4 regions of the Methylobacterium sp. WL120 genome follow, and region 4 is predicted to be linked to each of the others. Evidence: riboswitches for the same ligand, from Rfam matches in the RefSeq annotation. Region 4 holds a riboswitch; each other region holds the start of a gene.
What was found. A riboswitch is a leader RNA that binds a small molecule or an ion and turns the genes downstream of it on or off. The one in region 4 is predicted to bind cobalamin.

Region 1 (8,431 bases), on a different contig from region 4:
AGACGGTAAGGCCGGCGAGCACGCCGTACTGCATCGGCGACAGGCCGAGCAGCGGCACCAGCAGCGGCAGGCCGAGCACCACTAGCACGCCTAGCACCGCAGTGAAGGCAATGGAGGCGGCGACGTCCTCGCCGTCTGCGCCGATCACCGGTGCCGTGGCGGCGATCGCCGAGTTGCCGCAGATCGAGTTCCCGCAGGCCACGAGGATCGCCATGCGCGGATGCAGCCCGAGCGCTCGGCCGATGCCGTAACTCGACAGGATCGCGACCACGACGACGCCCGCGATGCCGAAAAGCAGACCCGGACCGGCGGCGAGGATCGTCGTGAGGCTGAGCGAGGCCCCGAGTAGAACGACCGCGATCTCCAGTACGGTCTTGGCCCCGAAGGCGATGCCGGGAAAGAAACGTTGCGACGGGGTCCAGGCGGTGCGGATCGCGCTCCCGAGCAGGATCGCCAGCACCAGGGCTTCGAGCCAGGCGCGACCGAACAGATGCGCCTCGACGGCCTCGAAGCCGACCGCTGCGGCGGTGACCGCCATACAGAGACCCAGTCCCGGAAGGATGGCTCTCGTGCCGGCCAAGGCACGCATTGACCGAGCGTGGGAGAAAAGTCTGGGCGCGGACATGGGTGGCTCCGATGTGATGCCGGAGAATCCCATGTTCTTTTCATTCACTCCAACGGAATGATTAGATGCTTCCCATCACTGAAATAGATGAAATAAGTGCCCCTTCGCAGATCACGGAGACCCATTGTGAGAGGCCGACAGGCGGATTCACCCGTCGATCCAGTGGGCCTTGATCGTCGTGTCCGCGGCAAGCTCATAGATCCTGACGGAGCCCGTCGCGAGTTCGAGGTGCTCGACCTCCGCCGGGCTGAGGTCTTCGAGCGCCATCACAAGCGCCCGCAGGCAATTGCCGTGGGCGACGACGAGCACGTCTCCGCCCATGACCGCCGGCTGGATGGTTCGGAGGTAGCATGGCACGATACGGGAGACGGTATCGCGCAGGCTCTCACCGTTCGGCGGCGCCTCTGCGTAGGAGCGGCGCCAGGTCTCGATCCGCTCCGCCCCCCAGCGCGCATCGGCGGCGATCTTGTCGAGCCCGCTGAGGTCCCCGTAGTCTCGCTCGTCGAGCGCGGCGAAGCTTTGGGGGACCAATCCGGGTTGCCCGAGCGCATCGAGGATAAGCCGGCCGCTCACGACGGCCCGCGTTAGCGTCGAGGTGAAGGCAGCGGAAAAGCGCCAGTTGCACTCTGCCAAACGCCGGCCGGCTGCCTCGGCTTCCCTCCGGCCCTGCTCGGTCAAGGGCGAGTCCAGCAATCCCGTGAACAGGCCGGATCGGTTGGCTACGCTCTGGCCATGCCGGACCAGCACGAGATGTCGCGTGACCGGGGCTTTGCAATCGTGAATCACCCTGTCTCCCGAGGCAGAGCACTTTCGTGCTGGTCGCATCGCCTCTGATGATGTCGGCATCCGACTTTAACGAACTTCGACCCTGCGATGGGTTGGACCGTCCATCCGGAGACGGCGGGTCATCCTAGGTCCGCTTATGAACGTCTTGCGACTGAAAGCAGCCAAGCTGCTTCCCACCCAACCCGGTCGTTGACCTCTGCCTCAACAGGCCGGGAGCGGACCTTCCGAGGGTCGGCAAGGGGCCGGGCGTGGGCCCAGGGAACGGGTTCCATCCGTCAGATTTCATCCACTAGAGATACCTGAGCCAAGCGATCTCGCGTCGGGATGTCTTGACGCGCGAGAACCAGGCCGTCGGCCAGTAGAGGGGCACGACCAGGCCGACGTACCAGACCAGCACCCAGCCGTAATCTGCCACGCCGAACACGCTGCCCTGCGTCGGGGCCCAGATGGCGGCGGCACCGTGATACAGGAGCCGCAGGATCGTCAGGTGGAGCAAGTAGAAGAACATCGGCGCACCGCCGAACACCGCCAGGGCCGAGACGACCGAAGCGTCGCGCATCCGTTCGAGAGCAACCAGGAGCAGCAACCCGATCCCGAGCGTCAGCAGCAGGAACAGCAGCGAGGGGGGATACTTCGTCAGCGCGAGGAAGCTCAAACTGGTCCGAAGCGCGTCGCCCTCGATCACGAAGCAGGGCTTGTCGCCGTAGCCGTTCGCCAGACGCAGGACCATGAAAGCGACGAGCATCCCGCAGCCGAGGGCCAGAAACCGGCGCTCGCGGGTTTGCGCCGCGACGTTGGGCAGGAACCACGGGCCAATTGCGTAGCCGAGCACGATCACGCCGATCCACGGGAGTACCGGATAGGTCGTCTTGGCGACCAGCCCGAACGGCAGCGCGATGACGTCACGCTGGTGCAGCATCGCCCAGACCGCAAAAAACGGTTGGTCAGGCTGGAGGTGGATCGGGTCAAGGAGGTTGTGGCCACCGACGATCAGCAGCCCTACCGCGAATAGAACCGGACGTGGCAGGCCGACCAGCACCGCCAGGACGATCATGCAGACGCCGATGCACCAGATGACCTGCAGCCAGAGCGTCGGACTGGCCACGCCCCAGTACAGTTCCGAGAGGTAGAAGACCTCCAGCGCCATCAGCACGAGCCCACGCTTCAGCAGGTAGGCCCGTGTCTCCGCCAGCGTATGCCTGGTACCGAACAGGTACGCGGCCACGCCGGTCAACGCGATGAAGATGGGTGCGCACAGGCTGACGACGAGGCGGGCTAGGGCCACGGCCGGCAGGGCAGTCCGGGCGTCGACCGGGTCGGCCACGGGTACGTGCAGGAACCAGGTCTCGCGCAGGTGATCGAGGAGCATCAGCACCATCACCAGTCCGCGCAGGGCATCGATGGAGGCGATGCGGCCGGACAGGGTCGATAGACTGGTCGATGCCTCCGGCGGCTCCGGACGCTCGCTCATCAAAACCGTGCCGTCATGCTGACGGTGACCCGCCGCGGCTCACCGACGCCGACCCAGAAGGTGTTGTAGGAGCGCTCGTAGTAGGTCTCGTCGAAAATGTTGTCGACGTTCAGCCCGAAGCGCAGGTTTTCGTAGCGGTAGTAGGCCAGCGCGTCCGTCAGGATGTAACCCGGCAAGCGGAAGCTCTCGACGCCGCTGTCGCCGAGCCGCGAGCCGACCGCTCGGAACCCTCCGCCGATCCCAAAACCCTTCCAGTCGCCGGCCTGGACCTCGTAGATGCCGAGCAGCGAGCCGCTATGGCGTGGAATGTTGAGCAGCGGTGATCCGACCCTCAGCACCTCGTCGCGGGTGACCGCCGCGTCGATGAAGGCGTATCCGCCGATCACCCGGAACTCGGGCGTGATCTGCCCGACCAGGCTGACGTCGAAGCCTTGGCTTCGCACGGCCCCCGCGGCGATCTGGAAGAAGAAGTCCGCCGGGTCGGTGGTGAGCACGTTCTCCTTCTCGATGTGGAAGGCGGCCGCCGTCACGCTGAGGCCGTCGAACAGGTCGAGCTTGGCCCCGACCTCGTAGGCGAAGCCCGTCTCCGGAGCGAAGGGCCGGGACGCGCTGTCGAAGCCGGTGTTGGGGCGGAACGAGGCGGCGACGTTGCCGTAGAGGGCCAGGAACGACAGCGGCTGGTAGACGAGGCCGGCCCGCGGCGAGAAGCCGGTACGGTCCTGCTCGGTCCGTTCGTTCGCGACCTTGTCGCGGAAGGTCTGGTTGTAGAAGTCGGTGCGGTTGCCCAGCAGCAGCTTCCATTCCGGGCTGAGCGCGATCTGGTCCTGGAGGTAGACCGCCGTGTTGCCGACGTTCTCGCTGGCGCTGTAGCGGCGCGTGAACGGAGGCTTGGCCTGCCCGTAGACCGGGTTGAACAGGTCGATGGCGAAGGGGTCGAGGCGCGGGGTCGAGCGCAGGAGGTTCTCGGTGCTGTTGTAGCGCTCGTGCTCCAGGCCGAGCAGCAGGGTGTGGGCGATGGGCCCGGTCTCGAAGCGCCCGACGAGTTCGGCCTGGCCGATGGCGACGCCCCAGGTGAAGTCGTGCTGGCGGAACTCGCGCAGCAGCGTTCGCCCGTCGTCGAGGATCCCGGTCGCGCCGGTCTGCACGCCGGTGAGGCTACCGGTGTTAAGGTGCGTGGCGACTCGCAAATGCCAGTCGGTGTTGAAGGCGTGCTCCAGCCGCACCTGCAGCAGCGCGCTCTCGGACACGGAATCGTCGCCCGGCTCGCCGAAGAAGCGTGAGCGCGGGACGAGGCCGAGGCGGTTGTTCACCGCGACAGTGCCGCGGTCGAAGGTCTGGCGGTTGCGCAGGTACTGCGCCTCGAACGTGATCTTGGTGTCGGGGGTGACCTGCCAGCTCACCACCGGCGCGAGCAGCACCCGATCGCCGTCGACGAAATCTCGAAAGCTGTCCTGGCGGGCGAGCGCGCCGTTGAAGCGATAGAGGACGCTGCCGTCCTCGCTCAACGCACCGCCGGCATCGACCGTGGTGCGGGCGGTGCCGAAGCTGCCGAACAGCGTGCCCATCTCGACGAAGGGTCGGGCTACGGGCTGCTTGGTGAGGATGTTGACGGTGCCGCCCGGATCGCTGCGGCCGTAGAGGGCTCCGGCCGGGCCCTTCAGGACCTCGATGGACTGGACGTTCTGGGTGTCGGGGGCGCCGTTGTAGCCGCGGGCGATGTTGAAGCCGTTCTGGAAGATATCCTGGGTTGCGAAGCCGCGCACCGAGTACAGGGCGAGGTTCTGGGCGCCGAAGTCGTTCTGTTTGCCGACGCCGGGCACGTAGTCGAGCGCGCGCTCGACGCGGGTCGCGGCTGTGTCAATCAGGACTTCCCGGGGGATTACGTCGACCTGCTGCGGTAGGTCGAGGCGGGGCGTGATCGTCTTGGTGCCGCTGTAGAGCTCCGGCACCCGGTAGGTCGGCGTGGCGGTGAGGGTCCCCTCGACCGAGAGCGCGTCGAGCACCACGGCGGTCTCCTCAGAGCGCGCCCCCTGGGCTGCGACGGCGGTGGGGATCGCGCAGGACAGGGCCAGCACGGACATCAGCGGGATGGACGGTGAACGGGACACGTTGATGGGCCTCGGGCGACGGCAGTGGCACGTCACCGCGAACGAGGCCGAACCACGCGCAGTGCGCATGCTTCCGCACCCGCCGGGGCACCCCGCCCAGCGTGTCTCGCGTGTGACCACGACTGACGGCAGGTCTCCTGGCTCGCGGGTCACTGCCCTTCACCGTCTTCCCGAGCGAGGCCGCTCAGTGACGTCGGTGGCGAAGGGCTCGCCGCTTACAGTTGCGGGGGCAGCCGCGGCGTTGGGGCTACCCCCGCACCGCGTTCCCTTTTGATCCTCCGGGGAGGAACCGTCACGGCCGAGCTAACATGCCGACGCCCATGCCCGTCAACGGACCAAGTGCAATGCACGAGGGGTTATGCCCTGCCGGCAACACCTGGGAAGACGGATCGCGCACTCCGTCCGTCAGGTCAGGACCTCGACCTGCTGCGGCGGCAAGCTACGCCACCAAGCGTCCGGGGATCGGAAAACCTCGTAGGTGAACCGGAGGACCTCATCCGGCTGGCGATGCGACGGGTCCACCCGACCACGCTCCGCGTTGCGGGACTTCAGGATCTCCCACGGCACGTCGAACACTTTCCACTCCACGGTGAGTCCGTGTCGGGCGACGATCCCGAGCTCGCGCTCGAACACGGGTCTGGTGAGATGGGTGTCCGCCATCACCACGCTGAAGCCGTTCGTCAGGGCGGCATCCAGGGCCGCTTCCTTGACCCGGTGCAGGAGGTCCCGGGCCGCATCGTCATGTGAGCCCTGCCTGAGTTCCCAGTAGACCTGCCGGTGCGGCGGCCAGAGGGTCTGCCGGAAGTCGTCGAGGGTGAGGTGAACCCAGCCGGCGAGAGGGTCGAAGCGGCGGGCGTAGGTCGTCTTCCCCGCGCCCGGGCAGCCGATCAGGCCGATCACCCTCTGCGGTGCCCCCGGACGATTCCTGCCGGGCACCGTCCGGGTCACGGTCAGGCCGTCGCCTCCGCATCCTCGTCGTCGCTCGCCGAGCCCTCGATGATCTCGCCCCGTAGGTAACGAGCCTGGGCCTCGGCGACCCGCCGTGCGCCCTGGGCGTGGCGGGTCGACACCGTGCCGCCGGGCGCCTCGGGCCCGCCGCGCTTGATGGCCACGAGTTCCGGATCACCCCAATGGTCGAGCATCGCCTGGAACGCTTCGTAGCGGCCGGCATCGAAGGCGATGCGGTCGCCCATCATGTCCTTGTAGGGGTGCGCCGGGTGCAGGCCTCCGCAGGGGACCCAGCCCGCCGGGATCGGCGTCGTGGCGGCATGGGTCCGACCGCTGCGCAGGAGCTTGGGCAGCACATGCGTATGCGGACCTTCAGGACTGGTACCGCCGGGGCCCGGGATCGGAGCATAGACCTCGACGCGCCCGACCCGCGCCAGGAACACCCGGTGCGGGCTCATGGCGACGAGATGCGACCCGATGGGGTTTGCGTGGTCGAACAGGGGCATGCCGACGCCGGCCCGCAGCCGCTCGACGGCCTCCGGATCGCGCACCCGCACACAGGCATCCACGGCGAGCAGGCCGAGGCCGAGGTCGAACAGGATGCCGTCGCGATCCTCGACCCGGGCGGCGTTCCGGTCGGGCCCGAGTTCCGTCACCACGGTCCTGCGGTTCATCGCGCAGGTCGCCTCCGGCAGGCAAAGCGCGATGGCGTGGTTCCAGCCGGACGAAACGGCCGTCTCGTAGGCGACGGGCCGCAGGTCGGAGCTCGGGGTCAGGGCGATGGCCCCGCGCGCGGTCGCAAGTCCCAGGCGATCGTCAGGGAGGGCCAGGACAGGCTCGTCCGGATCGCGCATGAACTCGGCGATGGCACCGAAGCTGCCCAGGCTCCAGGCCGTGGTCGGATCGGCCAGTGCAGCGCGCAGAAGGGCGACGGTGGCATCAGGGCTGGTGGGGGAAGGCTGCATCGATCTCCTCCGGATGTGGCCCTGAACGGCTCCAGGGCAGGATATAGGCGGTTCCGTCCGGTCCAGCCCCTCGGCACGCCGTGACGCCGAAGACGTCCGAGAGCAGCCGGTCGGTCAACGCAACGTCCGGGTGTCCATCGGCAGTGACACGTCCCTCGCCCAGGACCACGATCCGGTCGCAGAATCGGGCCGCGAGGGAGAGGTCGTGCAGGACGGCGACGACGCCGGTGCCGGCCAGGGCCACGCTCCGCAACAACGTCATGGCGTCGAGTTGGTGGGCAGGGTCGAGGGCGGTGATCGGTTCGTCGGCCAACAACCATTCCGCTTCGACGGCAAGCGCCCGCGCCAGCAACACGCGCATCCGCTCGCCCGAGGACAGGGTCGGTTCGGTCCGCTCGGCGAAGCGCGCGACGTCGGTCCGTGTCATCGCTCGGTTTATTGCGGCGTGATCGGTGCCATCGAGGCCACCGAACGCGCGTCGATGCGGCAGCCTGCCGAGGGCGACGAGGTCACGCACCTGCATCGGCCAACCGGCCCCCGCGCCCTGGAACAGGACCGCGATGCGCTTGGCGCGCGCGTCGCGGGAGATGCCCTTGAGCGGCATACCGTCGAGATCCACGCGGCCCTTGGTCGGGGCGACCAAGCCCGCGAGGGTGCGCAGGAGGGTGGTCTTGCCAGCGCCGTTCGGACCGACCAGACCGACGAGGATCCCGCGTTCCAGGGACAGGGTGATATCCGAGAGGATGACACGCCCGCCGAGGCGGACATCGAGAGCTGCGGTCGCGAGGCTCATGCGCCACGACCCCGTTCGCGCATGAGAAGCACGATCAGGAACGGCGCCCCGACCAGTGCCGTGACCACCCCGAGCTTGAGTTCCGGGCGCGTCGCCAGGAGGCGCACGCCCAGATCCGCTGCGAGCACCAGGGCCGCCCCCGCCAGTCCGCTCGGCAGCAGGCTGGCGCCGGGACGCGCGCCAACCAACGGTCGCACCAGATGCGGCACCACGAGGCCGACGAAGCCGATGGCGCCGCTGACGGCGACGCCGCTGCCAACGGCCAGCGCCGCGCCCGTGACGAGGCGCAGGCGCACCGAGACCAGATGGAAGCCGAGGCTCGCGGCCGTGTCCTCGCCGAGCGTCAGGGCATCGAGCGCGCGAGCCGTGGACAGCATCAGGCCCCAGCCCACTGCCATCAGCGGCAGGCAAAGCCAGACATGGTCCATGCTGCGGTCCGCGAGCGACCCCATCAGCCAGAACACGATCTCCAAGGCCGCGTAGGGATTGGGTGAGAGGTTGAGCGCCAGCGCCGTCATGGCACCGGCGAGGCTCGACAGGGCGACGCCGGCGAGGATCAATCCCAGGGTGGTGCCGCCTCTGGCGGCGACAAGGTTCAGGGCGAGCGCCGCCACGGCGGCGCCGGCGATCCCGCCGAGCGGGAGGGCGAGGCTGACGGAGGCCGCGAACCCGCCGTAGAACACAACCACGGCCCCGAGGGCCGCCGCGGAGGAGATGCCGAGGATGCCGGGATCG
Region 2 (4,864 bases), on a different contig from region 4:
CTGCGCGGCGGTGCAGCAGGCCAGGTGGTCCGCGTGATGCGGGGCGTGCTCCGGGCCTCGCCCGTCGGCGCCGGCATCCTGCAGGCAGAGCGCGTGCGCCGGATCGAAGGTCCGGACGGTCGTCATCCCGCCCAGCACCGCCTGCAGGGCAAGCGCATAGAGCGCGGTCACGGCGATGACCGCGCGGCAGACCCGCCAATCTGGCCGCCACATGCGCATGCCTCCACGCCTAGGGCTCAGCCCGGCGCGCCGTCAATGCGGCAGACGCCGCGCACCGCCGATTTCGGCGGCCCTGTCGCCTAGAATCGCCCCGCCAGCGTCAGCCGCACGGCGGTGGGCTCGACCGGGTGGAAGTGCCGGTCGGCGACGCCGTCCGCCCCTTCGCCGGGCAGGCGCGAGACGTAATAGTAGGTGATCTGGTCGGACTTGGCGTTGGTGAGGTTCAACACGTCGAGCGACAGGCTGAAGCCGTTGTCGAAGTTGTAGCCGACGCGGCCGTTGAGGAGCGCCGTCGGCTTCGAGCGCACGGAATTGTCCTCGATCAGCGGGCGCGGGCCGAAGTAGCGCAGGCGCATCGACCCGAACCAGCCGAGGCCCTCGCCGAATGTGAATCCGGCCGACGCGATCGTGGTCGGCGCCTCGGGGATGCGGTTGCCCGCCGGGTCGACGTCCGAGAAGCGGGCGTTGGTGACGGTCAGGTCCCCCTCCAGCTTCAGCCAGGGCGTCACCGCGTAGCGGTTGGTCCACTCGACGCCGAAGCGGCGGCTCGGGCGGCTCGGCTCCGTGGTGCCGGTGTCGCCCTGGAACAGGTTCTCCGACGCGAAGTCGAGGCGGAACAGCGCGACCGCCGTCTCAAGCCCGGCGATCGAGCGGTTGCGGATGCCGACCTCGTACCCGGTCGAGGGCACCAGGAAGGGCGAGCGCGTCGTGTTGAACAGCGAACTCGTCGGGTCGATCGTCGCGGTGACGCCGCGCACGTCGTTCGAGTGGAAGCCGCCGCCGTAGTTCAGGTAGAGCTCGGTGTCGGCCCACGGCCCCAGCACCAGCCCGAGCTTCGGGTTGACGACGCCGTCCCGCGCCTTGCCGCTGTTGGCCGCCGTGTCGGAGACCACGTCGGCGTAGTAGCCGTCGGCGCGGAAGCCCACGCTGGTGCGCAGCCAGTCGGTCCAGCGCACGCGGTTGTCGTAGAAGAACGCCCCGCTCGCCTCCAGCACCCGGTCGTCGAGGACGCCGGAGCGGAACTGCCGGTTTGTGGTGTTGAACAGCCCGACCCGGATCGAGTCGGTTCGGGTCTGCAAGCCGATCTCGTTCTCCATCGGCAGCCCGTAGAGGTCGCCCTGGAAGACGTGGCTCACCTCGCCGCCGCCGAGGATGCGCTGGTCGAGCTGGTGGAACTGGTCGCCGTTCACCGGATCGTTGAGGAAATACGTGAAGTCGTTGAACAGGTTGAGCTGCTGGCGGATCACGTAGGCCGAGGCCCGCGTCACGCCGGTGTCGTCGGTCATGCTCCAGCGGCCGGAGAGCGAGAAACGGCTGCTATCACCGCCGTCGCTGGGGTTCAGGCTACCGAACCGGCCGATCAGGCCTTCCGACACAGCGCGCGACGCGATCTGGTTGGTCGCGGTCCAGCGGCTGGCATAGGCCATGCCGGTGACGGAGAACCCGTCGAGCGCCGTGCCCTGGCTGTAGCGCACGACGCCGTTGAGCTTGCGCAGGGCGTCCGGCACGTCCCACGGGCCGTCGTAGACCTGCGCCTCGCCGGCCACCAGCAGGTTGCCCTGGCCGAGTGGCGCCGAGGCGATCGTCAGCGCACGCGCGTAGCCGAACGAGCCGAACGAGGTCAGTGCGACGGACTTCGCGACGGTGTCGAGGTAGTCGATCCGCACCGAGCCGGCGGAGGCGAAGTCGCCGTCGCGGACGAAGTACGGCCCCTTGTGGAACTCCACCGCGCCGACGAGCTCGGGGATCAGGAAGTTGATGTCGGCGTAGCCCTGGCCGTGGGCGTGGGTGCGCATGTTGACCGGCATCCCGTCCACGTCGATCGCGATGTCGGTGCCGTGGTCGAGGTTGAAGCCGCGCAGGAAGAACTGGTTGGCCTTCCCCTCCCCCGAATGCTGCGTGACGATCAGGCCGGGCACGGATTCGAGGACCTCGCCCGGCCGGGTGATCGGGCGGCTGTTGATCTCGGCGCCGGAGATCACCCCGGCGCTCGCGGCATCCACCGACCGGAGGGTGCCGCCGACGCCGGTGGTGCCGCCGACGTAGCCGGCGCTCGCCGCCGGCCCCGGGCCGGTCGCGGCCGGAGCGACGGTCTCGGCCGTGACCGAGATCTCGTCGAGGTTGGCCTCGGCCACGCCCGGCTGAGACAGGGCGGACCGCATCAGGACGGCTTGTGGCGGGACGGCCGCGCCGACGACGAGCAGAAGGATGCGCAGGCGCGGAGCGAAACGGGATACGGACACGGGACCTCGGGCGACGCGACGTGGCACGTCACCGCGAACGAGGCCGATCCCCCGCGCCGTCCCTCCGACGGCATGAGGCTTCGACACCCGCCGGGGCACCCCGCCCGACGCGCTTCGCGTGTGACCACGACCGAGGGCAGGTCTCCTGGCTCGCGGGTCGTCGCCCGCCACCGTCTTCCCGGATGCGGCGCATCCAGTGACGTGCGTTGGTGGAAGGCTCGCCGCTTACAGTTGCGGGGGCAGCCACGGCTTCGACGAAGGCCCTTCCAGGCTCCGTCCCACCGCGTTCCCTTTTGATCCTCGATGAGGAACCCTCGCGCACAGGTTGCGTCGGGCGCGGACCGCGCGTCAATCCGGCTTTCGCAGCGCGTCGCCGGGTGTGGCCGATCCGCGACGCCGCCTTCACCTGCTGCGCGGTCGCGTGGCCCTCATGCGAGCCGGTCTCCGCCTCGCTTCGGAACGCCCTAGCGGCTCGCTGCGAACCGGGCCGGGCCGTCGCCGCGGCCGGCGACCACCACGAGGCGCCGGACCTCGCCGCGCAGGAACGCCTGCAGGAAGCGGTCGTAGTTGCGGAACGACACGCAGCCGTTCGAGGCGCCGCTCGGCCCGAGCATGTAGGTGTGGGCGAGCAGGCCGTCGCGGCCGTGGATGGCGGCAGACCCGCCCACCGGGTTGAGGCGGATCGCCCGGACGCCGTGGAACAAAGCCTCGCGCTCGGTGAGGTCGTAGGTGCCCGGCGGGGTCGAGCCGCGCATCCGCAGGTGCACGAAGTCCGGGTGGTCCATGCTGGCGCCGAGGCCGGAATGAGCTTCCAGCACCTCGCCGCCGGGCAGGCGGACGGTGCGGGCGCTGATGTCGTAGATCGCCGTGCCGGCGCCCGCGTCGGGGCTGGGGAACAGGCGGCCGCGCGACCGGTCGAGACCGGGTCTCTCCAGGGCGGCGTAGGCCAGGGCCGGGCCGGATTCCTTGCGCGCGGCGAACAGCTCCTCGAAGAACGACGGCGTCTCGGCGGTGGGCGCCGGCGCCGCCTCGGGCACCCGGCGCGGCGCCCGGCGCAGGGCGAGGCGCTGCGGCACGGGGGCGGCGATCAGATCCGCCGGGCGCGCCATCGGCAGCGGCACGATCTGCGCCTGGCGGAGGACTCGGATCTCACGCGGGCGCTGCGCCTGGCTTGCGACCTCGGCCTGCCGCACGATCTCCGCCCCGGTGGCGGGTGTCGCGGCGGGCTCCACCGCCGCGACGCCCGCCACCGGCTGGGCGAGGGACGGAGCGAGAGAGGCGGTCGGGGCGAACGCAGTGCCGAGGGGGATGCCGCGAAGGTTCGCGCGCACGTCCGGCCCCATCATCGGACGGGGATCGAACAGGGCCGCGAGGGCGGTCGAGGCGGCGCTCCGGGTCTGCGGGTTCGTGGCCTGCAGGTTCGTGGCCTGGAGATTCGCGCCCGGCGATCGCGGGTGCTTCCCGTCGCCGGTCGGCACGCCCCCGAGGGTGACGAGGCAGAGCAGGCCGGCCAGCGCGTTGCGCAGGGTCGGATGGCTGCGGGAGCGCCGGCGACGAACGGGACGCGCGTGGCCGCCGTGGGAACGCAGGTGATGCGGCAGGGGATGCGGCATGTGATGAGGCATGCGGACTCGAACTCGGACGCGAAGGCTGAGGCGGCGCCCGCGGCCACGCGCCGTCCGTCCCCCGCGACGGAGCGCGGGCGGTGGACCGGCCGAGGGGCTCGGCCGTGCGGGGATCGAGAGAACTGCGACTGATCCGTATTGAGCGCGTGTTTGGTTAATCCGCCCCTAAGCGGCCGGTCGCCGTGCGCGGACGGGGCACGAAATCGGGTCCGCGCCTCACACGGCGCGCGGGCACGCGATCGTGTTGCCGCTTCGTTCTTGCCGAGGCGGGGGCGAATCGGCGATACCGCCAAGCATGCGGATGTTCGCCCTCGCTGCCCTCCTGTCCCTGCCTATCCTGCCCGGCGCGGCCGCGGAGGCGCCGCGGCCGGCCGACCCGGCCGCACTGGAGCAGGCGTGGCGCGGATGCGTGCGCGAGGCCTACGCTCACCAGTCGCCGACGCAGGGGCGGGCCGGCTCGCAGCGCAACGCCCTCGACGAATGCAAGGCGCGCGAGGACGCCGTCGTGGCGGCCCTGATGGCCGCGCGCACCGACGACGCATCCGGCCGCGGCGCCCGCTCGTTGCCGGCGCGCGCCCGCGCCTGGGCGGCCTCGGTCGCGGCCTACGTCGTCGACCCGGTCTCGTCCTGGATCGCGATGCTGCGCGACTGAGCGGCGGCCTTCGCCGCCCGCCGGGCGGGCCGCCTCACCGTCCGTAGATGTCCTCGACGCGGATGATGTCGTCCTCGCCGGTGTAGGAGCCGACCTGGACCTCGATCAGCTCGAGGGGGATCTTG
Region 3 (8,431 bases), on a different contig from region 4:
GAGATGCACCGCCAGCTCGTAGGATTCGGCGGCGCGCCCTGCGAGCGCCCGCGCCCCGGCGACCCAGACCTGCGAGAGGTCGCTGCCGACGACGTCGCCAAGCCAGTTGTGCCGTGGGTCCGGACCGAAGCCGCAGGCCGCGAAAGCGAGGACGAGGGTCACGGGGGCGAGGAAGGCAGCCGCGAGCCGGGCGAAGCGCAGCAGGCGTGCGTCGTCCGTGAAGAGGCTCCGGAGGTCCGCATCGCCGCCCGGGCGCACGGCGATACCCGATGACGCGCGCATGTGCAGTGCTTCCGACCCGGCGAGGCCGACAGGATAGCGCCCGGACGGTTAACGCCTGGTGCCGGGCCCGGCGCGGGGCGTCACGCCGCCCCCAGCTCGTCCTGCAGGAACGCCCGCACCGCGTTCGTCTCGATCCCCGGGGCGATGAAGCTCTGCCCGATACCGCGGGCGAGGATGAAGGTCAGCGCGCCGTCCTTCACCTTCTTGTCCTGGGCCATGGCGTCGAGCAGCGCGTCGGCGTCGCCGCAGCCGCCGGGCACGGCCTGGAGCGTGGTCGGCAGGCCGGCGAGCGCGAGGTGGTTGGCGACGCGGCCGGCATCCTGGCCGGGGCACAGGCCGAGGCGGGCCGAGAAGCGGAAGGCCAGCGCCAAGCCGATCGCGACGCCCTCGCCGTGGACGAGGCGGGCGGACTCGTAGCCCGTGAGGCGCTCCAGCGCGTGGCCGAAGGTGTGGCCGAGGTTCAAGAGCGCGCGCTCGCCGTCCTCGCGCTCGTCGCGGACGACGACGCCGGCCTTGGCGCGGCAGCAGATCGCCACCGCCTCGTCGCGCTCCGGGCCGCCGGAGAAGATTCCGCGCCAGTTGGCCTCGCACCAGTCGAAGAAGCCGGCGTCGGCGATGAGGCCGTACTTGGCGACCTCGGCGTAGCCCGCCCGCATCTCGCGCTCCGAGAGCGTGTCGAGGGTGGCCGTGTCGGCCAGCACGAGGCGGGGCTGGTGGAACGCGCCGATCAGGTTCTTGCCGAGCGGCGAGTTGATCCCGGTCTTGCCGCCGACGGAGGAATCGACCTGGGCGAGCAGGCTCGTCGGCACCTGCACGAAGCGCACGCCGCGCCGCAGGGTCGCCGCGGCGAAGCCCGCGAGGTCGCCGACCACCCCGCCGCCGAGCGCCACCACGAGGTCGCCGCGTTCGACCTTGTGCGCCAGCAGGCCGTCGCAGACCGCGGCATAGGTCGCGTAGGATTTCGAGGCCTCGCCCGGCGCCACCGCGACGAGGCCCGAGCGCAGGCCCGCGTCCTCCAGGCTCGCGCGCAAGGCGTCGCCGTAGAGCGACGCCACGGTCTCGTCGCTGACGATCACCGCCGCCTTGCCGCCCAAAGCCGCGACGCGGGCGCCGGCGCCGGCGATCAGGCCGCGGCCGATCAGGATGTCGTAGTCGCGCCCCTGGTCGAGGGGGACGTGGACGGTGAGCGGATCGGTCATGCGGGGTTCACTGCGCGGCGACCGCGCGGCTCTCGTCGGGCGGGTTGAGGTAGGCGTCGAGGGCGTCGAGCACGTCCTGCACGACGCGGTCGTGGGCGACGTCGCGGGACAGCGCGGTCACGTCGGAGCCGGCGTAGACCGGATGGCGCAGGTCCATCAGGTCGCGCATGGTCCGCTCCGGGTCCTCGGTCTGGAGCAGCGGGCGGTTGCCGCGCTTGCGCACGCGCCGCATCAGGACGTCGAGCTCGGCCTTCAGCCAGACCGAGACGCCCGATTCCGCGATCCGCGCCCGGGTCGTCTCGCGCATGAACGCGCCGCCGCCGGTGGCCAGCACCAGCGGCCCCGCCCGCAGCAGGCGCGAGATCACCCGCTCCTCGCCGTCGCGAAAACTCGGCTCGCCGTAGATCGCGAAGATGTCGGGGATGGTCAGCCCGGCGGCCGCCTCGATCTCGATGTCGGCGTCCTTGAAGATCAGGCCCAGGCGACTCGCCAGGCGTCGGCCGACGGTGCTCTTGCCCGCCCCCATCAGGCCGACGAGCACGATCGAGCGCGAGCCGAGGGCCCGGCGCAGGCGCGCTTCGATCGGATCGCCCGTCGGCTCGGGCGTGGTCATCTGAAGGGGCTCGGCATAGCTGGCAACGGACGGGCGGATCGGCGGGTGCGGGCGCGCAGGCGGCGAAGCCCCGGGTCATATACCAAGTCCGAGGGGTTATCACCCATGCGGCCCGCCTCCCTGTCCCCCCTGCCCCCCGGTATCTCGGGGCAGGCGCGTTCGCCGCGTGGTCTCCGCGAATCGCGCGCGCGCTGTGTCTCCGCGGGCCTTGCCAGCGCCGCGGCGGCGTGGTGCAACCCGAGGTGCCGCAGCGCAAAACACGCACCGTTCCCGCTGCGCCCCACGTACCCTTGCGTCCGCGTGCCCCGAGGTTCGCCCCCTGTGCCGACCCTGTTTCGTTTCTTCGCCACCCTCGCGATCCTGGCAGGCCTCGTCTTCGCCGGCATGTTCGCGCTCGCGACCTTCGTGACGCCGACGCCGCGGGAGATGAGCGTCGCCATCCCCGCCTCGAAGCTCCAGCCGGGCGCTCGGTGAAGCGGGAGCGCCCGCCCGAGCCCGAACCGCCCACGCCTCCCGAGATCGCGGCCTACCTGGACATGCTGGCCGCCGAGCGCGGGGCCGCGAAGAACACCCTCGAGGCCTACCGCCGCGACCTCGACGACTATTTCGGCTACTTGGCCGACGAAAGTCTCGACCTCGCCGAGATCGAGGCGGCGGGCCTTCGCGCCTACGTGGCCTCCCTCGAGCCGCGGGGCCTGAAGCCGGCGTCGGCCGCGCGCCGGCTGTCCTGCATCCGCGGCTTCCACAAGTTCCTCTACGCCGAGGGCATGGCCGAATCCGACCCGAGCGCGCCGCTCGCCGGCCCGCGCCGGGGCCGCACGCTGCCGAAGGTGCTCTCGGTGGCCGAGGTCGACCGGCTGCTCGCGGTGGCGCGCGCGCAGGCCGACGCGGCGGATGCGGCCGAGGCGAAAGGCCAGGCCCGCCGGGCGCGGCGGATGCTGTGCCTGCTCGAACTGCTCTACGCCACGGGCCTGCGCGTCTCCGAGCTGATCGCGCTGCCGCGCTCGGCGGCGTCCACCCGCGAGCGCTACCTCGTGGTCCGCGGCAAGGGCGGGCGCGAGCGCCTGGTGCCGCTGACCGAGCTGGCGCGCGACGCGATGCGCGGGCATCTCGCGGCCTCGCCGGGCGAGGCGCCGTGGCTGTTTCCCGCCGATAGCGAGAGCGGCCACCTCACCCGCCAGGCCTTCGCCCGCGACCTGAAGGCGGCGGCGGAGGCGGCAGGCCTTCGCGCCGACAAGGTCAGCCCGCACGTGCTGCGCCACGCCTTCGCCAGCCACCTGCTGCACAACGGCGCCGACCTCAGGATCGTGCAGGAGCTGCTCGGCCACGCCGACATCTCGACGACGCAGATCTACACGCATGTCCTCGACGACCGCCTGAAGTCCATGGTGCGCGACCTCCATCCGCTGATGGACGAGCCAGCTGGCCCCGAAGGCTCGCTCGAGCTGCAGCCTTAAGGTCGCCCGCGTGAACGGGCCGGCGCGAGGGTGCCGATGCGCCGGTTGCGGCGTTGACCGTCGCGAACGAGGCAGGCGGACGGCAGAGGCGGACGGGTAGCGATGGGGGCAGGCGTGCGGCGTTGGAGGAAGGGCGCGATCCGGGCGCTGAAGCTCGTCGCGCGGCCGGTGCGCCGCGCGCAGGGGCGCGGCGGCATCGTGATCGAGCCCTATCGTGGCTACGGCTCGCCCGACGAGATCTTCCTGATCGGCCGCATCTTCCGCCAGTCGCACCCCGACACCGCGCCGGGCGACGAGAGCCTGCGCACGGAATTGCGCGACATCGCCCGGCGGATCGCCCGGCGGGCCCTGAAGGGCGCCGCCGTCACCGCGCGCTTCGGCGGCGCGCAGACGCGGGTGGAGACCGACCGCGACGGCTACTTCCGCGTCCACCTCAACCCGCGATCCCTGCCCGCGGGCGACCAGGGCTGGCACGAGGTCGCGCTGACGCTGGAGGCCGAGCCGCCCGTGCAGGCGCGGGCGCTGGTGTTCGTGCCGCCGGGCGCCACCGGCTGCGTCGTCGTCAGCGACATCGACGACACGGTGATGCGCACCGGCGTCGCCAACAAGGTGAAGATGCTGTGGCGGCTGTTCGTGGAGGATGCCGAGAACCGCGTCGCCTTCCCCGGCGTCGCCGCGCTCTACCGGGCGCTCTACGTCGGCCCGGACGGCACCCAGGCCAACCCGATGCTCTACGTCTCGCGGGCGCCTTGGGGCCTCTACGAGATGCTGTCGGAGTTCTTCAAGATCCACGGCATCCCGGTCGGCCCGATCCTGTTCCTGCGCGAATGGGGGCTGTCGTGGAAGCACCCCCTCCCCCGCCGGGCCGAGGACCACAAGCGCGCGCTGATCGTCCACATGCTGTCGCTCTATCGCGACCTGCCCTTCGTGCTGATCGGCGACAGCGGCCAGCACGACCCCGAGGTGTACGGGCGGATCGTCGCCGACCATCCCGGCCGGGTGAAGGCGGTCTACATCCGCAACGTCTCGCGCGACGCCGACCGCATTAGCGAGATCGAGGCGTTGGCCCAGGTGGTGGCGGAAGCGGGCAGCCACCTCGTCATCGCCGCCGACAGCACCGCCATCGCCCGGCACGCGGCCGGCCTCGGCCTGATCGCAACGGCCGCGGTGGCGGAGGTGGCGGACGAGCACGCGTCCGGCGGCGAGCCGACGCCGGACGCCGAGACCGCCCCGCCCGGCAACCTCGGCGCGGTGCTGGGCGGCGCCGGCGGGACGCTGCCGCCGAGCGTCGTCGTCGAGGCGCCGACGCGGGACGGATCGCACGGCTGAGGGCGCATGGCGGGAGGCGCTTCACGTGTCGCCGCCGGGCCACAACCCACAGTGTCGTGATTCGAGGCGTTGACTCGACGCCTCCGCCACGGCCACTTGGCCGGGACGGTTCCCTTCGGGGATCAAAAGGGAACGCGGTGAGGACGAGGTCCGAGAGGGTCTCACCGATGCCGCGGCTGCCCCCGCAACTGTAAGCGGCGAGCCCTCCATCAACACGTCACTGGGTCACGGCACCTGGGAAGACGATGAGGGGCAGCGACCCGCGAGCCAGGAGACCTGCCGTCAGTCGTGGTCACACGCGAAACGCGTCGGGCGGGGTGCCTCGGCGGGTGTCGAGACGCGTGCGCCCGATCGGGCGGACGCGGGGCGGCCTCGTTCGCGGTGACGTGCCACCACACGCGTCCGCACGCCCCGTCCATGCCCATGCCAGCCGCGAGACCCGCGCCGACCGACGCCCACGCAGCCGCCCGGCCCGCGTGCGCCGACGGCCGCCTCGCGTTCCGGCGACCGCACGATTGTAACATTGTTACATTTGTGGTCGATACCCGGGCAGGCAGGCCGTCGCGCCGCGCCGTCAGAGCCGCAACCGATCCATGTTCGTTTTCCGGAAATCCCCACGATCCTCCGGGCGCACGACCCGTCGCCTGCTGCTGGCCGCCACGGCGTTCGCCGCGTCCGGCCTTCCCCGGGAGGCCGGCGCACAGCCGGCCGCGGGCGAGCCGTCGAGCGTCCTGCTCGACACCCTGACGGTGTCCGGCGACGGCGTCGGCCCGACCCGCGCGGCGCCGGTCGGCCTCAACCTGCGCACGCCCGATCGCGGCGCGAGCCGCCTCGGCCTCACGCCGCTGGAGACCCCCGGCAGCGTCGACATCATCTCCGGCGAGACCGCGCGCCTGCGCGGGCAAGACACGGTCGCCGAGGCCGTGACGCAGAACGCCACCGGCATCACCACCATCGCCGCGCCGGGCAACGGCAACGGCGCCTTCACCAGCCGCGGGTTCTCGGGGCCGAACTCGATTCAGCAGCTCTACGACGGCACGCGACTGTTCGTCGGCGCCAACACCGTGACCTTCCCGTTCGACACCTGGAACGTCGAGCGCATCGAGGTGCTGCGCGGGCCGGCCTCGGTGCTCTACGGCGACGGGGCGATCGGCGGCGTGATCAACGTCGTGACGAAGAAGCCGACCTTCACGCCCGTCAACGTGGTGCGGGCCGGGGTCGGCTCGGACGGCATCGCGCGGCTCGCGCTCGATTCCGGCGGCCCGATCGGCGACGCGGTCGCCTACCGCCTCAACGTCAGCGGGAACCGCGCCGGCGGCTGGATGAGCCCGGAGGGCGACTTCCGCAACCTCGCGGTCTCGGGCGCGCTCCTGCTGCAGGCGACGCCCGACCTCGCCTTCACCCTGAGTCACGACCTCGGCTACCAGGAGCCGGCGCGCTACTGGGGGACGCCGCTCGTCGAGGGGCGCATCTTGGACCGCATCCGGTTCAGCAACTACAACGTCCACGACTCCAAGATCACCTGGGCGGACAACTGGACTCAGTTCAAGACCGAGTGGACGCCGAGCGCCGACGTCACAATCCGCAACACCGCCTACCGGCTGCAGAGCCGGCGCCATTGGCTCGACGTCGAGACCTACGCCTTCAACCGCACCACCGGCCTGGTCGACCGGAGCGACTACACCGAGATCTACCATCAACAGGAGCAGGTCGGGAACCGGTTCGACGCCGCGTTCAAGGGCACGCTGCTCGGCTTCCGCAACGAACTCCTGGCCGGCTTCGACGTGAACCACGTCGACTTCCGCCACACCAACAACTTCTCCACCGTGGGCGCCGGCCTCGTCACCAGCGTGCCGCTGGTGGGCTACGATCCGGGGCTGTTTCCGGTGAACGGCCGCGCGAGCCCGGCCTACGCCACCAGCACCGACCAGGCCTCGGTCTTCGCCGAGAACCGGCTGATCCTGTCGGACCGGCTGTCGTTCCTCAGCGGCGTCCGCTTCGACGCCTCGAACCTGCAACGCGAGAACCTCGTGAGCAACGCGCAGTTCGAGAAGGCCTACCAGGGGCTCGGCTACCGCTTCGGGCTGGTGTTCAACCCGACGCCGGACACCGCGCTCTACGCGCAGGTCGCCACCGCCACCGACCCGGTCAACAGCCTGATCACGCTGTCGCAGTCGCTGTCCGGCTTCAAGCTCTCCACCGGCGAGCAGGTCGAGGTCGGCGCCAAGGGGGTGTTCTGGGACGGCCGGGGCGAGTGGACGCTCGCCGGCTACCGCATCGTCAAGGACAACCTGATCTCGGCGGTGCCGGGCCAGCCGAACGTCGCGACCCAGGTCGGGCGGCAATCCTCCACGGGCGTCGAGGCCGCGTTCTCGCTGCAGGTGACGCCGCTCTGGCGGCTCGACGCCAACCTCGCCCTGCTGCGGGCGCAGTACGACACCTTCGACCAGACGGTGGACGGCGCGACCGTCTCCTATGCCGGCAAGCAGCCGATCGACGTGCCCGAGCGCGTCGCCAACCTCTGGGTCAACTACGCCTTCGCGCCGCGCTGGGAGGCGCGGGTCGGGTTCCAGTATGTCGGCGAGGTGTTCAGCGACTTCGGCAACACCGCGCGGCGCCCGGCCTACGGCCTGGTCAACCTCGGCCTCGACCATCAGGTCACGCCGGCCTCGCGCCTGTCGTTCCGCGTCTTCAACCTGTTCGACAAGGTCTACGCGATCAGCGGCAACGCGGTGGACGGCGTCGGCACGAACTGGCTGCTCGGGCGCCCGCGCTCGGTCGAAGTCGCCTTCACGACGGCGTTCTGAGATGGCGTCCTCCGCACGCGCCTTGGCGAAGGCCGGCAAGCGCTGGCTGCATCTCGGCCACCGCTGGCTCGGCATCGCCACCGGCCTGTTCTTCGCGATGTGGTTCGCGAGCGGCGCGGTGATGATGTACGTCGCCTACCCCACGCTCACCGAGCCCGAGCGCCGCGCCGGCCTGCCCGCGATCGCATGGGACGCGGTCCGGGTGGAGCCCGACGCGGCGCTCGCCGGCGAAGCGCGCTTTCCCCGGGGCTTAAGCCTGTCGATGCGGGGCGCCGAGCCGGTCTACCGCGTCGTCGGATGGGACGGCGCACGCCGCGCCGTCTCGGCGGTCGACGGACGCCCGATCGGCCCGGCGACGCCCGACGAGGCGCTCGCCGTCGCGGGGCACGATCCGCGCAGCCGGCACCCGGCGTTCCGCAAGACCATCGCCTACGACCTATGGACGGTGCACCAGCGCTACGACGCCGCGCGCCCGCTCCACCGCATCGCGCTCGGCGACCCGGAGGGCACCGAGCTCTACGTCTCGGAGCCGACCGGCGCCGTCGTCCTCGACACCACGCGGCACGAGCGGTTCTGGAACTGGTTCGGCGCGGTCCCGCACTGGCTCTACGTCACGCCGCTGCGGGCGAAGGCCGATCTGTGGCGCATGGTGATCCTGTGGATGTCCGGGATCGCGGTGGTCTCGGGCCTCACCGGCTTCGCGCTCGGACTGGTGCGGCTGCGGCTCGCACGCCGCTATCCCTC
Region 4 (8,431 bases):
GCCGGCCCGCGCGTCTACGCCGGCGTCGCGGTCGAGGATGCCTGGATGGGCGACGGCCGCGCGGCGGCCACCGCCGAGGACATCGCGCGGGCGCTGCGCCTCTACCGCACCGCCTGCGCGCTGCTGTGGGGGCTCGCGACCGTCGGCGCCTTGCTCGTTACGCTCTGAACCGCGGCGCGGCGGCCGGCGTCGCGCCGCAGGGCGCCGAGCACCACGAAGACGAGGCACGAGCCGACCACGAGGCAGGCCGAGAGGAAGATCATCGGCACGAGGTCGCTGCCGCTGCGGTCGCGGATCATCGGCACCGCGTTCTGTGCGATGAAGCCGCCGAGGTTGCCCACCGAGTTGATCGCCGCGATGCCGGCCGCGGCCGAGGCGCCCTTCAGGAAGGTCGGCGGCAGCGACCAGAACACCGGCTGCGCCGAGAAGATGCCGGCGGCGGCCACGCACAGGCAGGCGAACTTCAGGCCCGACCCCGGCACAACCACGCTCAGCGCCAGCGCCGCGGCCGCGACGAGCCCCGGGCCGACCACGTGCCAGGTCTGCTCGCCCGTCCGCGAGGAATGCCGCGGCACCCACCACAGGGCGAACCCGGTGACCACCCACGGGATGATGTTGATGAAGCCGTTGACGGTGTTGGTGACGCCGAAGCTCCGCACCACCGTCGGCAGCCAGTAGCTCAGGCCGTAGGCGCCGAGCGGGAACGCGACGTAGACGCTGGCGAGCATCCACACCCGCCGGTCGAGGAGCGCCGCGAACGGGTTGCCGTGCTCGACCTTGCCGCCGGCCTCGCGCTCCTGTTCCAGCGTCCGGCTGAGCCAGTCGCGGCCGGCGCGATCGAGCCAGGGCGCCTTCTCCGGTCCCTCCGGCAGGACGAGCAGGACGATCACCGCAAGGAACAGCGCCGGCACGCCGGTGCTGACGAAGACCCACTGCCAGCCCTTGAGCCCGAGCGCGCCGTCGAGGTCGAGCAGCGCCCCGCCGACCGCCGCGCCGACGGCGTTGGCCACCGCGCTCGCGATCATGAACCAGCCGATCATCGCGGCGCGGTGCTTCTGCGGGAACCACAGGGTCAGCACGAACAGCACGCCGGGGAAGAAGCCGGCCTCGGCGACGCCCAGCAGAAAGCGCAGCACGTAGAACATCACCGTGTTCTGGGTGAAGCCGAGCAGCACCGTGATCAGGCCCCAGGTCGCCATGATCCGGGCGAACCACAGCCGCGCGCCGACCCGCTCCAGGATGACGTTGGCGGGCACCTCGCATAGGAAGTAGCCGAGGAAGAACAGCGACGCGCCGAGCCCGTAGACGCTCTCGCTCAATCCCAGATCCCCGACCATCTGCAGCTTGGCGTAGGATATGTTCTGCCGGTCGATGTAGGCGACCAGGTACATCACCCCGAGCAGCGGCATCAGCCGCCACGTGACCGTCGCGATCGTGCGCCGGGCGAGCGCGTCGTCGGCCGCGGTGTCAATGGGCGTCATCGGGCGTTCCTCGGCGTCCGGCGGCCCCTTCGCGAAGGACCGCGCTTTCGGCGGAGCCTAGGCCGGGACGCGGCGCCTGCCTATCGGGCGGCGGCGCGGTTCGGAGCGCGTATCACCCGCGACGGGAACAGGACCCGCTCGCCTGTCACGCGCGCGAGGCCCTACCGGGCCAGCGCCAGCAGCCGGTCGCAGTCGACGTGGCGTTCGAGGTGCAGGGCGAGCGCGTCGAGCACCCGCTCGATGCCGGCCTCGTAGGAGGCGCCGTCCGATCCCGCGCCGAGGCGGGCGAGCCAGGCGGCCCGCTGCCGGTCGTCGGAAAACAGCCCGTGGACGTAGGTGCCGCAGACCAGCCCGTCGGCCGACACCGCCCCGTCGGCGCGTCCGTCGGCCAGGCGCAGCAGCGGCCGGCTCGAATCGGCGCCGGTCGTGTCGCCGACATGCATCTCGTAGCCGGAGAACGGGATGCCGTCGGGCAGGCTCGTCCCGGAGACCGCCTCGAGGCGCTTCAGAGGCGTCATCACCGTGTCGACCTCGAGCAGCCCGAGCCCCGGAACGGTGCGCGGCGCGCCCTCGATGCCGTCTGGGTCGGACAGCGTCCGCCCGAGCATCTGGTAGCCGCCGCACAGCCCCAGGACCCGCCCGCCGCGGCGTAGATGCGCCCGCAGATCCCCGTCCCATCCCTCCGCGCGGAAGAAATCGAGGTCGTCGATCGTGGTCTTGGATCCCGGCAGCAGCACCAGGGCCGCATCGCCCGGGATCGGCTCGCCCGGGCGCACCAGGACCACCTCCACCGCCGGCTCGGCGCGAAGCGGATCGAGGTCGTCGAAGTTGGCGATCCGGGGCAGGACCGGCACGGCGATGCGGGTCGCGGCCGGGCCGGCCGACCCGACGAGCCCGAGCACGTCCTCGGCCGGCAGGCGCGCGGCCTGCGGGAAATGCGGGATCAGGCCGAGGCTCGCCCAGCCGGTGTGGCGCGCGATCAGGTCCATCCCGTCGGAAAACAGGGTCGGGTCGCCGCGGAAGCGGTTGACCAGGAAGCCGACGATCATCGCGGCGTCGTCGGGGTCGATCACCGCCTTGGTGCCGACGAGGCTGGCGATGACCCCGCCGCGGTCGATGTCCCCGAGCAGCACCACGGGCGTGTCGGTGGCGCGGGCGAAGCCCATGTTGGCGATGTCGCCGGCGCGCAGGTTCACCTCGGAGGCCGAGCCAGCACCCTCGACGAGGATGAGGTCGGCCTCGGCCTTGAGCCGCGAGAAGCTGTCGAGCACCGCTTCCAGCAACCTCGGCTTCCAGGCCTGGTAGTCGCGTGCCTTCACGGTCGCGACCATGCGGCCCTGCACCACAACCTGCGAGCCGACGTCGCTCTGCGGCTTGAGCAGCACCGGATTCATGTGGATCGACGGCGCGACGCCCGCCGCCCGCGCCTGCAGCGCCTGCGCCCGCCCGATCTCGCCGCCGTCGGCGGTGACGGCGGCGTTGTTCGACATGTTCTGCGGCTTGAACGGGCGCACGCGCAGCCCGCGCCGGGTGAAGGCCCGCGCGAGCCCGGCGACGATCAGCGACTTGCCGACGTCGGAGCCGGTGCCCTGGATCATCAGGGCGCGGGTCATGCCGTCACCGAAGGCATGGCGAAGGAAGAAAGATGTCCTTCCTGCTTCCGCGCGGCATAAGCTCGCCAGAAAGCGGAACGATTGGATGCAATGAAGCGAACGATCAGAGTGCTTCCTGAAAATCGGAACCACGCCGTCGTGCAAAGCGACGGCGACCATTTCGCCACTGATACGATCGTGCACCCGACCCTGATCGCCCTGCTCGACGGGCTTCCATCGCTCGATCGCGAAGGCGATATCGAGCCTGTCGATCGGTCAGAGCCGGACCCAGTGGATTTGTAGGCCGATGCTTGCGCGGCGCTCGCACATTGCCCGCATTCGCGAACAACGGCCGCGAGTTCGACTGCGTCGAAAATTTGCGCATCGAGGACTGGCTGGCCTGACAGGCGCACCACGCCGCGCCGACGACCGATCAAAACTCGATGCCCTCCTGCGCCTTCACGCCCGCTGCGAAGTGGTGCTTCACGCTGCCCATCTCGGTGACCAGGTCGGCGGCTTCGATCAGCGCGGGCTTGGCGTTGCGGCCGGTGACGACGACGTGGAGGTCCGGGCGGCGGGCCTTGAGCGTCGCGACCACCGCATCGAGGTCGAGGTAGTCGTAGCGCAGCGCGATGTTGAGCTCGTCGAGGATGAGCAGGCGGATGCCGGGGTCGGCCATCAGGTCGGTCGCCTGGTTCCAGGCGTTGAGGCAGGCGGCGATGTCGCGAGCCTTGTCTTGCGTCTCCCAGGTGAAGCCCTCGCCCATGGCGTGCCACGCGACCCGGTCGCCGAAGACCTTGAGCGCATGCGCCTCGCCGGTGTCCCAGGCGCCCTTGATGAACTGCACGATGCCGACCCGGTGCCCGCGTCCGAGCATGCGGAGCGCAAGGCCGAGCGCCGCCGTGGTCTTACCCTTGCCGGGGCCGGTGTTGACGATGAGGAGCCCCTTCTCGATCGTCTTGGCCGCCACCTCGGCGTCCTGGACCGCCTTGCGCTTCTCCATCTTCTCGCGATGGCGCGTCGCGTCGTCGGGCTTCACGTCGTCGGGCTTGGCGTCGTCGGTCATGACGTTCCCTGCGGTTTCACGGTCAGCGGCAACCCGGCGACCGTCAGCACGACGCGGTCGCATTCGGCCGCGAGGGCCTGGTGGAGGCGCCCGGCCGCGTCGCGGAAGCGGCGGGCGAGCGCGTTGTCCGGGACGATCCCGAGGCCGACCTCGTTCGAGACCAGCACGAGGGGGCCCCGCGCCGCCCGGCAGGCGACGACTAGCGCCTGCGTCTCGGCGTCGAGGTCGGCGTCGGCGAGGATCAGGTTCGTGAGCCACAGCGTGAGGCAGTCGACCAGCACCGGTCCCGGCGCGTCGGCGATCGCCGCCGCCAGCGCCGTCGGCACGTCCCGCGTGATCCAGTCGCCGGACCGGCGGGACCGATGGAGGGCGATCCGCGCGCGCATCTCGTCGTCCCAGGCCTGCGCCGTTGCGAGGTAGAACCAGGGGCCGGGCGCCGCCTCGATCAGCCTCTCGGCGTAGGCGCTCTTGCCCGAGCGCGCACCGCCGAGCACGAGGGTCGTCCGAGGCGCGGCCTGTTGCATGGCGAAGACCCATGCCCCAACCGTGGCGTGCCCGTCAAAGCCTCCGTTGTGCGGGTGCGCCGGACAGGCTATGGCTGGTGGAGACGGTGCCCCGGAGACGGGGTGAAAAGGGAATGCGGTGAGGGGAAACCCGATACCGCGGCTGCCCCCGCAACTGTGAGCGGTTAGCTCCTGCCCTCGGCCACCGATGTTTCGGGAAGGCGGCAGGCGCGGCGATCCGCGAGCCAGGAGACCTGCCGTCCCCCGCGCTTTCTCGAACGCCGCCGGCGGGGCGGCCGGAGATGTTGTCGACATGACCACCCAGACCCTCACCCAGACCGGCACCCGCGCGAACGAAGGCTTCGTCGGCATCGCCGTCGCCGCCATGCTCGGCCTCGGGCTCGTGTTCCTCGCCGGCTTCTCGCCCGCCTCGGCGCTGCACAACGCGGCGCACGACTTCCGGCACACGCAGAACTTCCCCTGCCATTGACCGCCTGAACCCAGGCGCTCCCATGCTCATCCGGCTCCTGTCGGCGGCGCTCGCCGCCGGCTTCCTCGCGGCCGTCCTGGTGACGGGCCTCGAACTCGCGCTCACCTCGCCGCTGATCATCGCGGCCGAGCGCTACGAGACCCAGGCCACCCCCGGCTCCGCAGCCGCCATCGCCCCGATGCCCGATCGCCTGCCGATCGTGCTGGCGCATGCCGGGCACGACCACGACTCCAAGGCCGCACCCGAGTGGCAGCCGGGCGCGGGCCTGCCGCGCATGCTGTTCACCGGGCTCGCGACCCTCGTCGGCGGGATCGGCTACGCGCTGCTGCTCGGCGCGGTGATGCTGGCGACCGGCCGCGAGCCGTCGCCCGAACGCGGCCTCGCCTTCGCGGTGGCCGGCTTCCTCGCCGTGGCGCTCGCGCCTGCGCTCGGACTGCCGCCGGAGCTGCCCGGTAGCGAGGCGGCTCCCCTGGTCGCGCGCCAGGTCTGGTGGCTGATGACCGCCGCCGCCACCGCGATGGGGATCTACCTCATCGCGATCCGCCGGGTGCCGATCACGATCCTCGGCGGACTTGTGCTCATCGTCGCGCCGCATCTGGCCGGCGCGCCGGAGGCGGCGGCGACGCCCTCCGAGCTTCCCGCCGGCCTCGCCGCGCAGTTCGCCGCGCGCTCGCTCGCCATCGCCTTCGTGTTCTGGGCGGTGATCGGGCTGGCGTTCGGCCGCGCGTGGCAGACCTTCGGGCCGAAGACCGCGGCAGGCGCCCGTGGCTGACACGGTCCTCTACGTCTGCACCACCTGCCGCATGGAAGGCGACGCACCGGACGGCCCGCGTGCCGGCGCCCGCCTGCTCGACGCGCTGCGCGCGCTGCCGGCGCCCGACGGGGTGACGATCGAGGCGGTCGAGTGCCTCTCCGTCTGCAAGCGGCCCTGCACCGTCGCGGTGGCGGCGGAGGATCGCTGGACCTACGTCTACGGCGACCTCGACCCCGCGGAGTCGGCACGCATCATCCTCGACGGCGTCGGGCTCTACGCCGGCACGCCCGACGGGATCGTGCCTTGGAAGCAGCGCCCGCAAGAGTTCCGCAAGGGCGTCGTCGCCCGCATCCCCCCGTTTCCGCCGCGCGCGGCCTGAGCCATCGGCGAGATCCCCATGACCATCGTTGCGAAGATCCCCTGCACCATCGTCACCGGCTTCCTCGGTGCCGGAAAGACGACGCTGGTGCGCCACGTGGTCGAGAACGCGGGCGGGCGCCGGCTCGCGATCCTGGTCAACGAGTTCGGCGACGTCGGCTTCGACAAGTCGTTCCTGGCCGCCTGCGGCATCGAGGGCTGCACCGAGGATTCGATCGTCGAGCTGCCCAACGGCTGCATCTGCTGCACCGTCGCCGACGACTTCGTGCCGGCGATGACGGCGCTCCTCGACCGCCCGAACCCGCCCGAGCACATCCTGATCGAGACCTCCGGCCTCGCCCTGCCGAAGCCCCTGGTCCAGGCCTTCCAGTGGCCGGCGATCCGCTCGCGGGTGACCGTGGACGGCGTCGTCGCGGTGGTGGACGGGCCGGCGGTGGCGTCCGGCGCCTTCGCCGAGGACCCCGAGGCGCTGGCGAACCAGCGCGCCGCCGACACGGCCGTGGACCACGACAACCCGCTGGAAGAGGTGTTCGAGGACCAGCTCCTTTGCGCCGACCTCGTCGTGCTCAACAAGGCTGACATGATGGACGCCGCCGGCCTCGCCGCAGTCCGGGCCGAGGTGGAGAGCCAGCTTCCCCGCGCGGTGAAGGTGGTCGAGACCGCCCACGGGCGGATCGACCCGCGCGTGCTGCTCGGCCTCCAGGCCGCCGCCGAGGACGACCTCGACGCGCGCCCCTCGCATCACGGCGAGGGCGAGGACCACGACCACGACGACTTCGAGACCGTGGCGCTCCCGGTCCGCACCGCGATCACCGCCGCCGACCTCGCCGCCCGCGTCGAGAAGGCGGCGGAGACCGAGGGCGTCCTGCGGATCAAGGGCTTCTGCGCCGTCGAGGGCAAGCCGATGCGCCTCGTGGTGCAGGGCGTCGGCCGCCGCATCACCCATCATTTCGACCGGCCCTGGACCGCGAGCGAGCCGCGCGACGGCACCCTGGTGGTGATCGGCCTCAAGGGTTTCGACCAGGGTGCGGTCGCGGAAGCTCTGGCCGGCTAGGGCTTGTCCGCCACCCGCGCTACACTGCCCGTTTTCACGACCACCGCAGATCCCGGGATGCTGGACCGCCGCGAGAGCCCGATGAGCCTGGATGCGTTCTTCGCCTGGCAGGAAGCCCAGGCGGAGCGCTACGAGCTTGTCGGCGGGATGCCGGTACGGATGATGGCGGGTGCTCGCAACGTCCACGACGACATCGTCGTGAACATCCTTGCGTGGCTGCGCACGGCCTTGCGCGGCAGCGGATGCCGCCCGTTCACCGGTGACGGCAGCGTCGAGACGCTGCCCGGCCAGATCCGCCGCCCCGACATCGGCGTCGATTGTGGGCCGCGCGATCCGAACGCTCTCAAGGCGGCGCAGCCGCGGGTCGTCGTCGAAGTGCTGTCGCCGAGCACGCGGGACTTCGACGCGTTCGAAAAGCTCGCCGAGTACCGCACGATGGCCGACCTTGAGCACATCGTGCTGGTCGAGCCCAACGCGGCGGAAGTTCGCCTGTGGACGCGCGAGCCCGACCGGAGTTGGGCCGAGACACGGCTGCTCGGCCTCGCCGCGACGGTCTCTATCTCAGCGCTCGGGATCGTCCTGCCGGCCTCGGAAATCTACGACGGCGTGACCTTCCCGAACCGGCCTCGCCTCGTCGCCGACGAGCCCGACGAATCGGCAGGCTGACTCAGCGCATGCACCTGATCCGCATCGATACGGTGAGCCTCGACGACGGCGAGGCGGCGGTCGACCTCGGGCAGCAGCCCGGCGACGTCGTCTTCCTGTCGTTCACCGATTCCGACCTGCTCGGCATGGCAAACGCCCACGCCGCCTGCGGGCCGGACTTCCCGTCTCTGCGGCTGGCCAAGCTGTCGCGGCTGCGCCACCCGATGTCGGTCGACCTCTACGTCGAAACGGTGGTGGCGAAGGCGAAGGTCGTCGTCATCCGCTGCCTCGGCGGGCTCGACTACTGGCGCTACGGCGTCGAACGCTGCGCCGCCGCGGCCCGGGCCGCCGGCATCCCGCTCGCGATCCTTCCCGGCTGCGACCGGCCGGACCCGCGCCTCGTCGAGCTCTCGACCGCGCCCGACCTCGCCCCGATCCTCGACGCCTATTTCCGCGCGGGCGGCCCCG

Region 1: it holds a riboswitch for cobalamin, as region 4 does, so the genes downstream of both, FV229_RS00280 (TonB-dependent siderophore receptor) here and FV229_RS21665 (CbtB-domain containing protein) in region 4, are expected to answer to the same signal.
Region 2: it holds a riboswitch for cobalamin, as region 4 does, so the genes downstream of both, FV229_RS25205 (TonB-dependent receptor) here and FV229_RS21665 (CbtB-domain containing protein) in region 4, are expected to answer to the same signal.
Region 3: it holds a riboswitch for cobalamin, as region 4 does, so the genes downstream of both, FV229_RS12695 (TonB-dependent siderophore receptor) here and FV229_RS21665 (CbtB-domain containing protein) in region 4, are expected to answer to the same signal.

What each region holds. Positions count from the first base shown of each region.
Region 1 covers NZ_VRUT01000001.1:53,122-61,552, reverse strand. The annotation lists gene FV229_RS00295 (putative sulfate exporter family transporter) at 1-625, opposite strand, end outside; gene FV229_RS00290 (2,3-bisphosphoglycerate-dependent phosphoglycerate mutase) at 773-1,411, opposite strand; gene FV229_RS00285 (heparan-alpha-glucosaminide N-acetyltransferase domain-containing protein) at 1,701-2,882, opposite strand; gene FV229_RS00280 (TonB-dependent siderophore receptor) at 2,882-4,990, opposite strand; cobalamin riboswitch at 5,100-5,299, opposite strand; gene FV229_RS00275 (AAA family ATPase) at 5,396-5,890, opposite strand; gene FV229_RS00270 (hypothetical protein) at 5,941-6,903, opposite strand; gene FV229_RS00265 (ABC transporter ATP-binding protein) at 6,878-7,696, opposite strand; gene FV229_RS00260 (iron ABC transporter permease) at 7,693-8,431, opposite strand, start outside.
Region 2 covers NZ_VRUT01000239.1:71-4,934, reverse strand. The annotation lists partial or broken gene FV229_RS25210 (hypothetical protein) at 1-213, opposite strand, end outside; gene FV229_RS25205 (TonB-dependent receptor) at 300-2,381, opposite strand; cobalamin riboswitch at 2,580-2,793, opposite strand; gene FV229_RS25200 (DUF2778 domain-containing protein) at 2,927-4,087, opposite strand; gene FV229_RS25195 (hypothetical protein) at 4,383-4,739, shown strand; partial or broken gene cpsB (mannose-1-phosphate guanylyltransferase/mannose-6-phosphate isomerase) at 4,774-4,864, opposite strand, start outside.
Region 3 covers NZ_VRUT01000058.1:3,988-12,418, reverse strand. The annotation lists gene FV229_RS12725 (glycosyltransferase family 87 protein) at 1-282, opposite strand, end outside; gene aroB (3-dehydroquinate synthase) at 363-1,481, opposite strand; gene FV229_RS12715 (shikimate kinase) at 1,489-2,094, opposite strand; gene FV229_RS12710 (histidine kinase) at 2,416-2,568, shown strand; gene FV229_RS12705 (site-specific tyrosine recombinase XerD) at 2,565-3,551, shown strand; gene FV229_RS12700 (phosphatase domain-containing protein) at 3,654-4,880, shown strand; cobalamin riboswitch at 4,970-5,179, shown strand; gene FV229_RS12695 (TonB-dependent siderophore receptor) at 5,474-7,687, shown strand; gene FV229_RS12690 (PepSY domain-containing protein) at 7,689-8,431, shown strand, end outside.
Region 4 covers NZ_VRUT01000151.1:1,521-9,951, forward strand. The annotation lists gene cbiB (adenosylcobinamide-phosphate synthase CbiB) at 1-168, shown strand, start outside; gene FV229_RS21640 (MFS transporter) at 102-1,481, opposite strand; gene FV229_RS21645 (cobyric acid synthase) at 1,643-3,094, opposite strand; gene FV229_RS21650 (hypothetical protein) at 3,185-3,376, shown strand; gene cobO (cob(I)yrinic acid a,c-diamide adenosyltransferase) at 3,507-4,139, opposite strand; gene cobU (bifunctional adenosylcobinamide kinase/adenosylcobinamide-phosphate guanylyltransferase) at 4,136-4,663, opposite strand; cobalamin riboswitch at 4,731-4,919, shown strand; gene FV229_RS21665 (CbtB-domain containing protein) at 4,956-5,132, shown strand; gene FV229_RS21670 (CbtA family protein) at 5,155-5,904, shown strand; gene FV229_RS21675 (DUF1636 domain-containing protein) at 5,897-6,265, shown strand; gene cobW (cobalamin biosynthesis protein CobW) at 6,284-7,318, shown strand; gene FV229_RS21685 (Uma2 family endonuclease) at 7,376-7,984, shown strand; partial or broken gene FV229_RS21690 (cobaltochelatase subunit CobN) at 7,993-8,431, shown strand, end outside.